4 regions of the Shouchella oshimensis genome follow, and region 2 is predicted to be linked to each of the others. Evidence: riboswitches for the same ligand, from Rfam matches in the RefSeq annotation. Region 2 holds a riboswitch; each other region holds the start of a gene.
The links. A riboswitch is a leader RNA that binds a small molecule or an ion and turns the genes downstream of it on or off. The one in region 2 is predicted to bind S-adenosylmethionine.
Positions count from the first base shown of each region.

Region 1: linked by a shared signal. The riboswitch ahead of metE (5-methyltetrahydropteroyltriglutamate--homocysteine S-methyltransferase) and the one ahead of metK (methionine adenosyltransferase) in region 2 are both predicted to bind S-adenosylmethionine.
Region 3: linked by a shared signal. The riboswitch ahead of NDM98_RS06320 (sugar ABC transporter substrate-binding protein) and the one ahead of metK (methionine adenosyltransferase) in region 2 are both predicted to bind S-adenosylmethionine.
Region 4: linked by a shared signal. The riboswitch ahead of NDM98_RS18655 (methionine ABC transporter ATP-binding protein) and the one ahead of metK (methionine adenosyltransferase) in region 2 are both predicted to bind S-adenosylmethionine.

Region 1 covers NZ_JAMQJY010000002.1:220,835-225,052, forward strand. The annotation lists gene NDM98_RS15555 (DUF3298 and DUF4163 domain-containing protein) at 1-352, opposite strand, end outside; gene metE (5-methyltetrahydropteroyltriglutamate--homocysteine S-methyltransferase) at 431-2,722, opposite strand; SAM riboswitch class I at 2,861-2,969, opposite strand; partial or broken gene NDM98_RS15565 (SLC13 family permease) at 3,134-4,218, shown strand, end outside.
Region 2 covers NZ_JAMQJY010000001.1:1,422,336-1,426,553, forward strand. The annotation lists gene NDM98_RS07615 (alpha/beta hydrolase) at 1-586, opposite strand, end outside; gene NDM98_RS07620 (gamma carbonic anhydrase) at 700-1,212, shown strand; gene metK (methionine adenosyltransferase) at 1,268-2,482, opposite strand; SAM riboswitch class I at 2,613-2,721, opposite strand; partial or broken gene pckA (phosphoenolpyruvate carboxykinase (ATP)) at 2,900-4,218, shown strand, end outside.
Region 3 covers NZ_JAMQJY010000001.1:1,157,962-1,162,179, reverse strand. The annotation lists partial or broken gene NDM98_RS06325 (sugar ABC transporter ATP-binding protein) at 1-1,103, opposite strand, end outside; gene NDM98_RS06320 (sugar ABC transporter substrate-binding protein) at 1,115-2,218, opposite strand; SAM riboswitch class I at 2,293-2,439, opposite strand; SAM riboswitch class I at 2,619-2,729, shown strand; gene NDM98_RS06315 (2,3-diketo-5-methylthiopentyl-1-phosphate enolase) at 2,807-4,039, shown strand; gene NDM98_RS06310 (2-hydroxy-3-keto-5-methylthiopentenyl-1-phosphate phosphatase) at 4,036-4,218, shown strand, end outside.
Region 4 covers NZ_JAMQJY010000003.1:244,290-248,507, forward strand. The annotation lists gene NDM98_RS18645 (MetQ/NlpA family ABC transporter substrate-binding protein) at 1-150, opposite strand, end outside; gene NDM98_RS18650 (methionine ABC transporter permease) at 298-897, opposite strand; gene NDM98_RS18655 (methionine ABC transporter ATP-binding protein) at 971-1,999, opposite strand; SAM riboswitch class I at 2,159-2,261, opposite strand; gene NDM98_RS18660 (YecA family protein) at 2,322-4,218, opposite strand, start outside.

The DNA of each region.
Region 1 (4,218 bases), on a different contig from region 2:
TAAACAAGTCACCTAAGCTGTAGATTTTTCCGTTAGCTGTATTCATGGTTAGTGTTTCTTGTACCGTCATTCCGTGAGCGCCGCCGCTATAATAATATAATCGGTTCATCAGGCTAAGAATATTCCGTTGATTGTTTTTGATTTCGTAGCCTCCTGTTAATGTTGTATCTTGAGGCGGCTCGTAATAACCAGAATCCTTAATCATTTTATGAACTTGCTGATTAATCGCTTGGTTTAATTCATGCTGAATATGTGGGGTTGGTAAACCCGTTAGTTCAGGGTAAAAAATATCAAGCCTTGGAGATAACATATGACGAGTGACAATTTGAGTAGGCAAGATCGAGGTGTTCATGCATACACTTCCTTTTTTAGTTTTTATAGAAGTCTATGCAAAAGAACCCACTGATAGCAGCGGGTTCTTAAAATGATCTTATTCAGGTGAAGTAACAAGTTGCTTTCGTGCTTGTTTTGCAGCATCAACCATGACTTGTAGAGCTTCTACTGTTTCTTTTTCCTTACGAGTCTTCAAACCGCAGTCAGGGTTAATCCAGAATAATTTTGGATCAAGTACTGATAGTGCGCGACTAATATTACGATCGATCTCTTCTTGTGCTGGCACACGTGGACTATGAATATCATAGACACCAAGACCAATGCCTTTATTATAGGTAAAGTCTTCAAACGCTGAAATCAGCTCACCATGACTTCTGGACGTTTCAATTGAAATAACGTCTGCGTCCAAAGCATCAATGGATTCAATGATCGCTTGAAAGTCTGAGTAGCACATATGAGTGTGAATTTGTGTTTCTGGTTGCACAGTAATCGTTGATAAACGGAAAGCATCAACTGATTGTGTGAGATAGGCTTGAGATTTACTTTCTTTTAGCGGAAGCCCCTCACGAATGGTTGGTTCATCCACTTGGATAAGATTAATTCCTTCTTTCTCTAGCTCCTCTACTTCCTTACGCAAAGCAAGCGCAATTTGGTTGACAACTTGACCTTCAGGAATATCAGTACGTGGGAATGACCAATTAAAAATTGTAACCGGTCCTGTTAGCATACCCTTAACCGGACGTTTTGTTTGTCTTTGTGCATAAGCCGTTTCCTTTACGGTCATCGGCTCAACAAATGCAACATCACCATAAATAACAGGTGGTTTTACACAACGTGAACCATAGGATTGGACCCAACCGAACTTTGTAAATTGGAAGCCTGCAAGTTTTTCACCAAAAAACTCAACCATATCCGTACGTTCAAACTCCCCGTGAACTAGTACATCAATATCAAGATCTTCTTGGATCTTAATCCATTTATCAATTTCGTCACGAATAAATTGCTCGTACTCAGCTGATTCAAGCTCGCCTTTTCTCCACTTCAAGCGTTGTTGACGGACTTCCTTGGTTTGTGGAAAACTACCGATTGTTGTAGTTGGTAGAAGTGGTAGCTGATACTTTTCTTGTTGTAGACGAAGACGTTCTGGTGCATCAATTGAACGTGTTGGCACTGACTCTCCAACTTCAGCAAGTAGCGCACGAACCTCTTCATTATTTCGACTAGACGAATCATTTAATGCTTTAACTGCTGCAGCGCTTGCTTCTAAAATCTGCTCGTCGCTTGTATCATTGGCTACATTCGTTAAAGCCACTAGCTCTTCAAGTTTCTCATCAGCAAACGAAATTCCTGATTTGAGTATTTCAGGTAATTCCTCTTCAAGCTTCACAGTAACTGGGACATGTAGTAAGCTACATGATGGTTGGAGTATCAATTGGCCCTCTCCAACGACTACAGAAAGCTGATCAACTATTTCTTTAACTTCCTTTAAATCAGCTCTCCAAATATTACGCCCATCAATGATTCCCGCAGCTAAAATTTTACCAGTTGGCAATCCGAATTTAATTACTTGTTTAAGAGATTCGCCAGCATCATGGACAAAATCTAAACCTATTCCTTGTACAGGTAGGTTGACAATAGCCTCGTAATCATCCACTGCTTCAAAGTACGTTTGTAGTAAAATGTTTAGCCTTGGAGCAGCGACGTCAAGCTGTGCATATACCTCTTGTAACAAGTCTAATTCAGAAGATGTTACTTGCCCATTTAAAAATGGCTCATCAATTTGTACCCACGCAGCATCCGCAGCTTCTAGTTCTTGTAGTAGCTGTGCATACAACGGAATAAACGAACGAATCAGTTCCTGCTCTGATAGGTCTGTTTGATTTTTTGAAAGCTTCACAAAGCTAACTGGTCCAAGTACAACTGGTTTTGTATCAATATCTAACTCAGTTTTCGCCTCTTTATATAAATCCAACACACGATTATGTACGAGTGATGTTGGTGCTGAAGTAATTTCAGGTACGATATAGTGATAGTTAGTGTTGTACCACTTTGTCATTTCAGATGCGACTGCTGAATCGGTACCACGTGCGATAGCAAAATACGTATCTACATCTACTTCGCCGCCGTTGTATTCAAAACGATCTGGTACTAGTCCAAATGAAACGGCTGTGTCTAATACATGATCATATAGACTAAAGTCACCTACTGGAATTAAGTCAATCCCTGCCTCTTTTTGTTTCTTGATGTTAGAAAGTCGAATGTCTTTAAGAGAATCAAGTAGCTCAGTTTCAGAGATGTTTTTCGCCCAATAGTTCTCTAAGCTTTTTTTCCACTCTCTTTTTTCACCAATTCTTGGATATCCAATGTTTGAACTTCTTACCTTTGGCATGTTCTCACTCACTCCTCATATAGTCTCTCAACTTAACAAACTCTAATCACAAACCACCTAAGCAGATCACTCCAAGGGAATAGAAAATGCCTCCTTCTATTAAAAGAAAGAGGCATTGAACAATCTCAATAAACGTTCCCCTTATCTTTCAAAGTGTTTCCACCTTGCTTGGATTTAGCACCTTTTCATTTTCTGAATGGTTGCTGAAGCTTCATCGGGCCAGTCCCTCCGCCTCTCGTTATAAGAGCATTTCACTATGTTATGTTGAATTGAATCTACTTTAGCATGAGATAATCCTCTATGTCAAAACAATTTTGAAAGTTTGCTCTTATTCGTCATTATTTGCATTCATCCTATAACTTGTGGGAAAATCAAATAGCTTTACTATTAATCTATGAAAGGTGTGAACCTATGAGCGAGGAACAAACTACTCAGCCTACTTATAACACAAGGGCTAAAGTAGGACTCATTTTAGGACCATTGCTATTTCCTGGCATACTTTTTAATCCCGTCCAGTCAATTAGAGCATGCACCTAGATTTGTACTTGCTATTACTCTTTTAATAGCTACATTCTGGGTTACTGAAGCCATACCAATGGCTGTTACATCATTAATTCCACTAATTGTTATTCCATTAGTTGGAGCTGCGGACATTGATACTATTGCCGCATCTTACAGTAGTCCGACAATATTCATGTATGGTGGAGGCTTTGTTATTGCGATTGCGTTGCAAAAATGGAACCTACATAGAAGAATTGCCTTAAACATAATTGATATGATTGGAACCGAGAGTCAACGGATTATTCTAGGGATTATTATATCAACAGCATTTTTATCATTATTTGTATCAAACGCTGCAACCGCTTTAATGATGCTTCCAGTTGCTCTCGCGTTGATCTCAGAGGTAAAAGAAAAAGAAATTCTAACTGGTAAAAGCTTAAGTCATTTCTCAAAAAGTATATTACTAGCTGTTGCCTATGCCGCAACAATTGGGGGGCTTGCTACTTTAGTAGCGGCTGTACCAAATGCCATTTTTGCTGAAATTGCGAGAACGCAGCTTGATCGTACTGTTGCTTTTTATGAGTGGTTACTCTTTGCAGGACCAGTTGCGTTGCTTATTCTGATTTTTCTATACTTCTATCTGACAAAAATGAAATTTAAAGTTGATTCAGGTAGTCAGAATCAAACGATTGATTTCATTAAGGAAGATAAAAAGAGTCTTGGGAAGATGTCTAGGGATGAAATTTGGGTTGCGATAATTTTCGGGATAACTGTGTTTTTATGGGTTTTCAAATCACTTGTATTCCCAGAAAACATCGCTGCTAATATGCATGATGGAGCCATCTCTATTTTTGGCGCCGTATCCCTTTTCTTTATACCCAGCACTAAAAAAGGTGAAAGAATATTAGAATGGCGCGACCTAAAAGAGCTACCGTGGAATGTGTTAATCCTTTTTGGTGGTGGACTAGCCCTTGCATCTAGCTTTGGAGCTTCCG
Region 2 (4,218 bases):
TATTAGGGAATTTTTCTGGATAACGTCTGGTCACACGCATTGTTTTCTCTAATTCTTGGTACCATCTCGCAGACACTTTACTTACTTTAAGTGGATCCGTTAAATAGGCTTCAATAACCTCTTGGTTACGTGTTGCTCGATCTGATCGAATACCGGAGTTCACACTAAAGGTAGGTGCAACATGCTGCAAAACTTTAGAGGCCGCTTTTTTTGCTTTTGGTAATGGATGGCTTAAATCCAAACATGGTGAAGATAAAATGACTCCATAGATTAATGAATTATCTCTTTTCATCACGGTACGAATAGAGATTAATCCGCCCATACTGTGTCCAAGGAGTAGAATTGGAAGTTGTTTTTGCCTTGCTTCATTCAGCCATTCTTCTACAGTATCTAAGTATTGCTGGAAGGATTGAATATGACCACGTCGACCTCGTGTTTTACCTTGACCAGGTAAATCCCCCATGATGACGTCAAATCCATGCTCATTCCATTTCTTAGCTAGCCATTGGTAACGTCCATGATGCTCACCTGCTCCATGAACCATGACGACTACACCTCTAGGCTCTGTTACTTCCCATTTCCACACACTGATCATCTCCTTGCTCCACAGTAGAATCTTGTTGAATTTTTACCTTCTTATCATTTTACGTTAGAATTAAGTATAGCGTTTTTTTTATGAGACGGAAAGGATGAGCACATATGATTTATCCATATCAAAATAAAAAGCCACTTATTGCTGAAAGTGCCTTTATTGCCGATTACGTTACGATCACTGGTGATGTAGAAATAGGGGATGAATCAAGTGTTTGGTTCCAAACGGTTATTCGCGGAGACGTCTCCCCTACACGCATCGGGAAACGAGTAAATATCCAAGATCAAAGCTTGCTTCATCAAAGTCCAAAGTATCCACTCATCATTGAGGATGATGTTACAGTTGGACACCAAGCGATGCTACATAGTTGTACCATCCATAAAAAGGCATTGATCGGAATGGGATCAACGATACTTGATGGAGCTGTTATAGGAGAAGGTGCTTTTATTGGAGCAGGCAGTTTAGTGCCTCCTGGTAAAGTTATTCCGCCAAATACACTTGCTTTTGGTCGTCCTGCAAAAGTGATTCGTGACCTTAATGATGATGACCTGGCTGATATGGAGCGAATTCGTACAGAATATGTAGAAAAAGGTCAACTCTATAAACAAATGCAGTCTTAGTAAAATAAAAAGCATCCAACAATCAAATGATTGTTGGATGCTTTTTTGAAATAGATTAAACCGTTTTAATACTTGCTTGTTCTTTTAATACAGCCGCTTTGTCTGTTTCTTCCCACGGTAAGCTTACATCCGTACGACCAAAGTGACCGTAAGCAGCCGTTTGCTTGTAGATCGGACGACGTAGATCTAACATACGGATAATACCTGCTGGACGAAGATCAAAGTTTTTGCGAACAAGTGTAACAAGTTCACTTTCTGATACTTTTCCTGTTCCAAATGTATCAACCGCTATTGATACAGGTTGGGCTACACCAATTGCATATGCAAGCTGTACCTCTGCCTTGTCAGCAAGGCCAGCAGCCACAATGTTTTTTGCTACATAGCGAGCAGCATATGCTCCAGAACGGTCAACCTTCGTTGCATCCTTACCAGAGAACGCTCCCCCACCATGTCGTGCGTATCCACCATACGTATCAACGATAATTTTGCGACCTGTAAGTCCTGCATCCCCTTGAGGTCCGCCGATGACAAAACGACCTGTTGGATTAATAAAATATTTTGTTTGTTCATCAATTAACTCTGCAGGTACAACTTCGTTAATCACATGAGTTTTCATGTCATGCTGAATTTGCTCCAGAGTAGTCTCTGGATGATGTTGTGTTGAAATAACAATTGTGTCAACTCGTGCAGGTTTTCCTTGCTCATCATATTCTATTGTTACTTGCGTTTTAGCATCTGGACGTAGATAGTCAATGATCTCCTCTTTACGAACCTCTGCCAAACGACGAGCTAGCTTATGGCTCAGAGAGATAGGTAGTGGCATTAACTCTTTTGTTTCATTGGTTGCAAAACCAAACATCAAACCTTGGTCTCCAGCACCAATTGATTCAATTTCCTCTTCTGTCATTTGCCCTTCACGTGCTTCTAGTGCTTTGTCCACACCTTGAGCAATATCAGCTGATTGTTCATCAATTGAAACAAGAACAGCGCAAGTTTCTGCGTCAAAACCGTATTTTGCACGTGTATAACCAATACCTTTAATCGTATCACGCACGACACGTGGAATATCAACATATGTACTAGTTGTAATTTCTCCAGCAACTAATACAAGGCCTGTAGTCACAGATGTTTCGCATGCTACACGAGCATTAGGATCTTTCTTTAAGATTTCATCTAAGATCGCATCAGAAATTTGATCACACATCTTATCTGGATGTCCCTCTGTCACCGATTCTGATGTAAATAGCTGTCGACTTTTAAATTCTGCCATCTCTTTTCACCCTTCCAACTCATTCTAATCTTCTCTTATCAGCCTGATTACCAGGTTGAGATTAAATATACACAATAAAAAACCCCAATCCTCCTTACTGAGGAAAAGGGTTGAAATGTTGTCCTTTAACCTCTTATCGTTCAAGGCAATGCCTTGCAGGTTAGCACCTTTCCATTTTATTAAAATGGTGGTTGTTGGGCTTCTTTGGGCCTGTCCCTCCGCCGGCTCTCCGATAAGATCCGTTCGCGAAAAATTATATAACATCGATACTGAAAAGTCAATCATAGCAAGGTTAATCAAAGTTTAATCACTATATCTAAAAAGACGCACATAAAGTATAGACTAATAATATTAATGTGTTATACTAATTAGCATTAACCAACCATATAAGATGATCATTCGAGAGGAGAATGCGCTTTGAAAACCATGAATATCCCGGTGAAATTAGAACAATTATTATCAAGTCCACAAACCAAACATGACCTATCTGTTTCTCGTTTGGTTGAACGCTCTCTCCAAAGAGGTGAGGGTATACTTACAGCAACAGGCGCACTTAGCGTAGAAACCGGTGCGTACACTGGTCGTTCTCCTAAGGATAAATTTGTTGTTCAAGAGGACTCGGTTCGTGACACCATTGATTGGGGTCCAGTTAACCAAGCCAATATCAAAAGAGGTCTTTACTTCGTTATATCATAAAGTTCTTTCTCACCTTGGTGAAAAAGAAGAGCTTTTTGCTTCTCAAGGTTTTGCAGGAGCAGATACTGCCTACCGACTACCAATTCAAGTCATTAATGAATTTGCGTGGCACCAAGTGTTTGCTCGCAAGCTTTTTATTCGCCCAAGCTCTACGGATGTAACGCTTGATCGTGAGCTTTTCACCATTGTTTCTGCACCAACATTTAAAGCAGAACCGACAATTGATGGAACGAATTCTGAAGCCTTTGTGATGATCTCCTTTGAAGAACGAGTGATTCTAATTGGTGGAACTGAATATGCTGGAGAAATGAAAAAATCAATTTTCTCAATTATGAACTACCTTCTTCCAGAGGAGAATGTCTTGTCGATGCATTGCTCAGCAAACACCGGTGCAGAGGGAGATGTGGCATTATTTTTTGGATTGTCCGGTACAGGTAAAACCACACTTTCAGCATCACCCGATCGTTTATTAATAGGGGATGATGAGCATGCTTGGTCTGAAAATGGTGTTTTTAACATTGAGGGTGGTTGCTACGCAAAGTGCATAAATCTTTCTGAAGAAAAAGAACCACAGATCTGGAATGCAATTAAATTTGGAACAGTACTTGAAAATGTGGCGGTTTCTGAGGAAAATGGTGAGCCTGATTACAACGACGTCTCGCTAACAGAGAATACCCGTGCAGCGTATCCAATTGATTACATTCCAAATGCACTTGAGCCAAGTATTGCCGGGCATCCAGATACCATAATTTTTCTAACTGCTGATGCATTTGGGGTTTTACCTCCTATCAGTAAATTAACGCGTGAGCAGGCGATGTATCATTTCTTGTCTGGATACACAAGTAAACTTGCTGGGACAGAACGAGGCATTACAGAGCCTGAAGCAACCTTCTCTACTTGCTTTGGAGCACCATTTTTGCCATTGCCAGCACACCGTTATGCTTCAATGTTAGGTGACTTGATTAGAACACATGATGTAGATGTATTCCTAGTTAATACAGGTTGGTCTGGTGGACCATATGGAGTAGGTCAACGGATGA
Region 3 (4,218 bases), 260 kb from region 2:
AAAACCAAATCGCTTACTGAAGCTTCCTAGATTGGCAGCTGATAGGTTAGTTAAAACAGATTCATTAATTAGGACGCCTTCTTTTCGTCGTTCTTCAGGCACAAAAGCCATTCCATGAAAAACGGCATCATAAGGAGAGGAAATGACAACTGGCTTTTTGTTAATCAAAAGTGAGCCGGATGTCATCGTAGAAGCTCCAAAGAGTAGCTTGCAAAGCTCGGTTTTTCAGCTCCAACTAGGCCAGCTAATCCAAGAATTTCTCCTTTTTTAACATGTAGGGATACATGATTAATTTTGCTGCCATCTGATACTGAATGAGCTTCTAAAAATGTGTCACCCATCTCGGAAACTCTGTCTGTAAATTGCTGGCTTAAAGGTTCTCCAAGCATTTGCTCAACGACTTGGTCAATTGACGTATCAGGAATAGGTCTTGATGAAACTACTTGCCCATTCCTCATAACCGTAATGATATCGCAAATTTCAAACAGCTCAGGCAAACGATGCGAGATGAACACCACTGCTACGTTTTTGCTCTGTAGATCTCGTACAATCCGAAACAATTGCTTGGTTTCAGAAAGACTTAATGGGGCTGTTGGTTCATCTAGGATCAATAGCCGACAATCTGTCAAAACGGCTCGTGCAATAAGAACCATTTGTTTTTCTGCAAGCGTGAGCTCACTCGCTAACGTTTTAGAAGAAACATTGATACCTAATGAATCGAGAACCTCTGAAGCTTTTTTGTGAACAAGACTCCAATGAATAAAGGCGTTCTTGTTCTGACTAGAACCAAATGTATAAAGGTGTATGTTCTCAGCGACCGTTAAGTATGGAACTAATCCAGCATCAACTTCCTGATGAACAATTTGGATACCATGCTTTTGCGCATCCTTTGGTGAATGGATCGAAACATGTTGTCCGTCAATTAGAATGGTGCCGTCGTAATGACTTTCTGAACCAGACAGTACTTTCATTAACGTTGATTTTCCCGCGCCATTCGCACCAATTAGTGCGTGTGAAGAGCCGCCGCTTACTTCAAAAGAAGCCTGATCAAGCGCCTTGACTCCCGGATAAGAAACGGAGATCTTTTCCATACGTAGCTTCATCAAATCACCTATTATTCGTTATGTTCTTTTAATATAGTCATCCATTCTTCTTCAAACGCGTCTGATTCACCCCAGTTTGGAATGACCTCAGCTAATGAGACCATATTGACGTCATCATCTGCTTCTAATAATTGCTTCCGAGAAATGAGCGATGCTTCTAAATCATAAAATTGAGGTGTTTCTTCACCGGCTAGCTTTTTGGCAAGAATTCGTAGGTTGATAGAACCAATTAACTTAGGATCAACGGCTGCAGTATAATCCCATGTGCTATTTTCCTGTTGCATGATTTGAAGGTCAGCATTTGATACATCAATTCCATAGATATTGATTTCATCTCGTCCTGCTTCATCAAGTGCACGTGCTGCTCCAATTGCAAAGGCATCCCAAGTCGCAAAAATCGCATCGATTTCACCTTCAGGGTACTTATTAAGTAACGCAGCTACTGCATTTTGAGTTTGGGTAGAAGTATCTTCTGCGGCAACACCAAATCGCTCCAATTCATTAAGTCCAGGTTGCTCAGAAAGAACCTCCTGATAGATTGAATCGCGTCTTACCATTGGAGGGAAACCATCAACCCATAAGTAGAGAATATTTGCCTCTCCATCAAAATCTTCAACTAGTTGATCAAGGGCTAGTGTTGCAAGCTCCTCATCATCTTGGGAGGTGAGTGTCACACCATCAATCGATTCTAAATCACTATTGGAATCAAACGTTACAACCTCAATCCCTTTATCAACAGCTCGTTGTACGGCATCTACGGTAGCGGCATCATCACCATGTGAAAGAATTAAGCCGTCATAATCGGCATCTATTGCTTGAGATATGGCGTCATGATAACTTGCTGTATCCCCATTTGCGGTAAATACATCGACATCAAAACCTAACGCTTCACCTTCTTCTTGTACTCCGGCCAAATATTGAGCAGTATGGTCATCTCCACCAATCTTGCGAATGACCTTTATTTTGGCGCCTTCACCTGTAGCGAATCTCTCAGGTACTCCGTCTAATTTGACATCTGCTTCGGCTTGCGAGGACTCACTATCACCACATCCAGCAAGTACAATTACAGCAGCAGCAGTCATTCCTAATGTTTTAACCCCAAATCCTTTTATCATGGTCATCTCTCCATCTATTAAAATATAAAAAAGCCTCTTTCGTTTAAGAAAGAGGCGGAATGCTGTGATTCAACCTCTTATCTTTCAGACTCGGGAAGAGTCTGTTGGATGTAGCACCGTGCCTTAAAACCTTAAAGGTTTTCATCATATTAGTAGAATGATGATTAGGTCGGTTGCCGGGCTTCATAGGGCCAATTCCCTCAGCCAACTCTCGATAAGAGTGTATATAAAGTTGTGTGTACTCTTAATCATTTTTTCCCAATAAGAGTAATTGGTATAAATAATACGAGGGAATTTGTACGTTGTCAATAGATTCTGATAAAATGATTATTACTAATTGACAGAATAGAATCTCACTGTCATAATCCATAGTATATTTATCAACATTACATATGTATCACTCTTATGAAGAGCTGGTGGAGGGACGAACCCGATGATACCCGGCAACCTGTTTTGGCTTTTTAGCTATTCAAGGTGCTAATTCTCACAAGGTTACCTTGGTAGATAAGAGGACAAGAAATGGGTACACTGTCCTCTTCCACTAGAAGAGGATTTTTTTGTTATTGAGGTAAGGGGGAACTGAACAAAATGAGTTTTGTAACGGCAACATATCGAGTATACGATCAAAAAAAAGATCTTCACAAAAAAGCAGAATCCATTGCCCTTGGGTTAACGATTGGATCATGGACACATTTACAAGCGCTTGAAAAAAAGCAGCTTGAAAAACACAAAGGTGAAGTTGTTGAAGTAATAGAAGAGAAAAGCACAGATATAGCCAATCGATTATTTGGGGAAGAACGAAAAACGGGCCTCATAAAAATCGCGTATCCACAAGCCAACTTCTCAGCCGATCTACCAGCCATTTTAACAACGATTTTTGGAAAGCTATCTCTCGATGGTGAAATCAAGCTAGTAGATATTGATTTTACTAGTGATCTAGAAAAAGCTTTCCCTGGACCGCAATTTGGAATAGAAGGTATTCGTAGTCAGCTTCAGGTCTATGAGCGGCCGCTTGTGATGAGTATTTTTAAAGGGATGATAGGAAAGGACATGACGGAATTTAAATCTCAGCTAGCTGATCAATTGCTAGGTGGAGTCGATCTAGTAAAGGATGACGAGATTCTATTTGATAATCCATTAACCCCTTTTTCAGATCGAGTTCAAGCTGGTTCTAAGATTATCAAAGAGGTGTATGAACAGACAGGTGAACAAAAGCTGTATGCGGTTAACCTAACTGGTCGAACGTTTGACTTAAAAGACAAAGCAAAAAGAGCAGTCGAGCAGGGAGCAACGGCCTTATTGTTTAATGTATTTGCATACGGATTGGATGTTTTGCAGGCATTAGCAGAGGATCCGGATATTCACGTTCCAATTATGGCTCATCCAGCTGTTTCTGGAGCCCTTACGGCGTCACCTTTTTACGGAATATCTAACAAAGTACTTTTAGGTAAATTGTTACGATTAGCCGGAGCGGACCTTGTTTTGTTTCCGTCTCCTTACGGTAGCGTTGCCATGGAAAAGTCGGAAACGATAGATATTAAACAGGCATTAACAGAGGAACGAGCTCTCAAAAAAGCCTTTCCGGTTCCATCGGCTGGGATTCATCCTGGTTTGACGCCACTTCTAATTCAGGACTTCGGCATTGATTCAGTAATTAACGCAGGCGGTGGTATTCACGGTCATCCAGGTGGAGCAAGAGCAGGTGCTAAGGCCTTTCGAGATGCGGTTTCAGGAGTACTTGCTACTCAATCATTATCTGATGCGGCAGCTAAATCACCAGAACTGGCAAAAGCACTTGAGTTGTGGGGTAGTCCAACATGACACAGATTGCAGGTAAAGACCCAATCATCTTCTGTGACTTTGATGGCACAATTACAACAAAAGATAATATTATTGGGCTTATGAAACACATAAATCCTCCAGGCTTGGAAACGATTAAGGACGACATTTTAGCTGAACGGATCTCGATTCGTTCAGGCGTCGGTCAGATGTTTAAGTTA
Region 4 (4,218 bases), on a different contig from region 2:
ATTGGCATCAATATCTCCGTCTGCAAGAGCTTGGTTAGGCTGGACATAATCATTAAAACTGACAATATCAATATTAATGCCTTCTTCTTCAGCAATTCCCGAAATAAAGTCCCACTGGCGTGAATCCGTACCCGAAATACCAATTTTCACATCTACCGGATTATCTTTGCTGAATCCTTCTGTATCTCCACTTGTACTATCATCATTTCCTTGCCCGCATGCTGTTAATGCTAGACACCAAGTCCTGCTACGATTAGTTTAAATGATTGTTTCATGAACTCTCTCCACCTTTTCTTTTTATCTTCTTCTAGAATTTCTTGCGAGTATATTACCAAGCGACTGCAAACCTTGAACCATAACAATTAGCAGCACGACTGTAATCACCATAGTGGCATCGTCAAAACGTTGGTAGCCGTAAGTGATAGCTACATTTCCAATCCCACCAGCTCCGATAGCTCCAGCCATAGCGGTAGCACCAACGAGACCAATTGTTGCGGTTGTAATACTAAGAATTAATGAACCCTTTGCTTCCGGTAGTAGAAAGCGGAAGATAATTTGCGCTTTGGAGGCACCCATTGAATCAGCCGCTTCAATAATGCCAGGCTCCACTTCTAAAAGCGAGTTCTCAATTAACCGTGCAATGTATGGTGCAGCATACACAACAAGTGGTACAACAGCTGCCTCCATGCCAACAGCACTTCCAACAATAAGTCGGGTAAACGGAATAATAGCAACCATCAAGATAATAAATGGAATGGATCGCAAAACATTAATAATGGGATTTAATATATTAAACACCCAGGCACACTCAAGGATATGACCCTTACGTGTAACCACAAGCACAACCCCAAGCAAAATGCCTAAAATGGCTGAAAAAATTAACGATAGGAAAACCATATACAATGTTTCATATAAAGAGGTAAGCAAAATGTCCGTTGAAATATTTGGTCTAATGGACTCGGGTAAACTTTCAAGCATCTAGCTTCACCTCCGATACCAATAGTTCTTTCTCCTTAATAAATCGAAACGCAGATTCAAGTGATCCTGGATCTCCCTGCAACTCCACCGTTAAGCTACCGAAAGGGGTATCCTGGATCTCCGTTATGTTTCCAAACAATACATTAACATCAACATCAAAATTCCTAACAAGCTCAGACAAAAGCGGTTTACCTGATGATTCCCCAATAAATTCGATTTTGTAGATTTTAATTTGTTCAGACCCTTTTTCAAGGATTTTTCGTACACTTGCCGGTATTTGATCTTTAAATACAGATCGAACAAAATTTTTGGTTGTCTGGTGCTGTGGTTTAGAGAAGATATCAAGAACCGTTCCTTCTTCAATAATTCTTCCTTCTTCCATAACCGCAACCCGATCACAAATTTCTCGAATGACACCCATTTCGTGTGTGATGATTAAAATTGTTACGTTAAATTCCTCATTTACACGCTTTAAAAGCTGAAGAATCGAACTGGTCGTTTCCGGGTCTAAAGCAGATGTCGCTTCATCACATAGCAGGACAGCTGGATTAGATGCTAATGCACGGGCAATACCAATCCGTTGCTTTTGACCACCAGAAAGCTGTTCTGGGTAGCTATCTGCTTTATCTGATAGACCTACAAAATCCAGTAATTCTCTTACACGTTTTTTTAATTCTGCTTGTGGAGTTCGCACAAGACGTAAAGGAACTGCCACATTTTCAAACACTGTTTTAGACTGCAGTAAGTTAAAATGCTGAAAAATCATACCGATGTTGCGCTTAGCCTTCTGCAGTTCGCCACCCTTTAACAACGTTAAGCTTTGTCCATTCACAATCACTTCGCCATCTGTTGGTCGTTCTAGCAGATTAACACTGCGAATCAATGTACTTTTACCGGCACCACTAAAGCCAATGACGCCTGATATCTGTCCCTTATCAACTCGGAAGTTTACTTCATCAAGTGCTTTAACTTCTCGTTCTTTTGTTTTAAAAACTTTGCTTACATTTTTAAATTCAATCAATGGTCTACCCGCCTTCCGACTAAATATAACTACACACATAAACATACTTGGTTTTGAAACCGATATCATGCTCCAAACCCTAATTAAAAACTTAATAAAACGAAAAACCCTCCTATTCGTTTGAATAAGAGGGTTGAAATGGTTTAGTAAGTCATTCAGCTCTTATCATCCAGGAATTTAACCTGCAGGAATTAGCACCTTCCGCCGTGGCGGGGTTGCTGAAGCGTCATAGGGCCAGTCCCTCTGCTCCTCTTAATAAGAATATGTTGTTGTGTTAAAACAATAACAGATCACGCTGAATCTGACAAGAACTAATTATTTCCTATAGATAACTTATTGCTTCTTTTGGATACGCATTAAGTAGTTTCTTAAGTATCGGCTGATTGTTGTCATCCTGTGAAATGACTGCCTCTAAAATCAATCCACTATGCACTTGGCTTAGTGCTTTTTTCGGCAAAGTAATCGATATACTCTGCTTACTATCAATCGATTTAACCTCAACTCTATCTTCCTTCACATCTTGAATCTTATATAAACCGCCAACCGCTTCTGGATCAATCTCTTTTTGGAATTGCGGTAGTGAAAAACGCCCTGAATCCGTTGTAAAATTATAGACCTGAACAGCTTCAATTAAGGACGCTTCAAGCTCTGCACAAACAGCTGATGCATCAGTATGAATGGCAGTTCTATGCTTTTGATCCAACCACTTTGTGAACATTTTTATTGTACTTAGAAGATCCTTCACCTGTGTCTGACTGATCACCACATCTTCAAATAAATCAATTAACAGATGTTTTTTCCAAAATTCCTTGGTACAGTCTGACCAATCTTTTACCTTTTGCACTTCTAATGAGTAACGTATATTAAAAAGACTCATTCGGTATTTCCTTACCGTATTTGCGCCTTTTCCATCCGTTTTCTCCTTAAAAAAGCTAAGAATAGGATCGTGGTAAAAGGCATCGATCGAATCTGGACTAAAGCCTAGATCTTCATACGTGTTGATATCTTCTTTTTTGACTGACAAAAACTGATTATCATGATAATAAATTGGCTTTATGCTTGAGTCACGATTCTCTTGACCTGTAACAAATGGAGAAGGTGATAGCCCCGCATCTTTTCTAAATGGATTAATATCAAAAGTAAAGTCGATATCATTATATTTAGCAATCACTTGATCATACAAATTAAATTCAATTTGTTTAAACCAACGATCTGCTTCTTCAAATTGACCATGATCAATTAGTTGATAAATACTATTCTGACCTAGTGCTGGGATAGGTTGATCTAAGTCCATATCCTTAGCACGCTGTGCATAAAGCGGGAAATATTCAGGCGCTTCTCCTGTCATTTGCATCAAGTTATTTGAAAATGCCATTCCACTGCCCAATTTGCCGCTGGTTGATTCTTTAACGTCTCCCACAAATTGAGGATAATCATTTAATAAATCTCGGAATTGTACAGCCTTCTCTTTCTTATAAGTGATGTACTTTAAGCTATCATTAGTAAATTCGAGAGTCGCAACAGCTTCTGCCATTAATACTTCACTCTCTATAATACTATCCTTGTACACTGCCCAGTTTTCCGCTTGAGTTAAATGCTTGTGCTCCTCACGCCAATCATATACAACAAACTCATCCTTATCTCTAAGTAAGGTTGCAAACGACTGAACATCTGTAACAGGCGCTTCAAAAGTAATTAGAGCATTTGACTGTTGATTTTCCAAGTCAGGTCTCTGTTCCTTCTCTAAAAGCGATCCTAAAACTTCAGGGAAATATTGAATCAATACATCTACAACTGCGATATCATGTTCAGTTGCCAGCTGATTCACTTTTTCTACGCTACGGTCAACATGATCCGGCCCTTGAAAGATTCGAATTCCATTAAATAATGGTGTATCTCCAAAAAATTCAACAAGCCCTAGCGTTCCATACCAAGGTCTGAAGGTCGGAAGGTTCTCGGTATCCTTAGCCATTTTAAATGTCTCTTCCGTAAAGACATCAAGGAAAACAACCTGATTATTCTCTTCATTTACAGCTTGAACAATTCTTGGTTTAAGAGTACTCCATTGTTCTGCTAAGTTTTTTTCATCCGCTTGCAGCCTATATGCTTCTTCTTTCAAAAACCAATCAATCCCGGTTAAGCCGTTTTTATGGATTTGAAAGAAATTAAGCCAGAAATTAACGTACCCTTCTTCAATCTGTTCAGGCACAAGCTTTTTA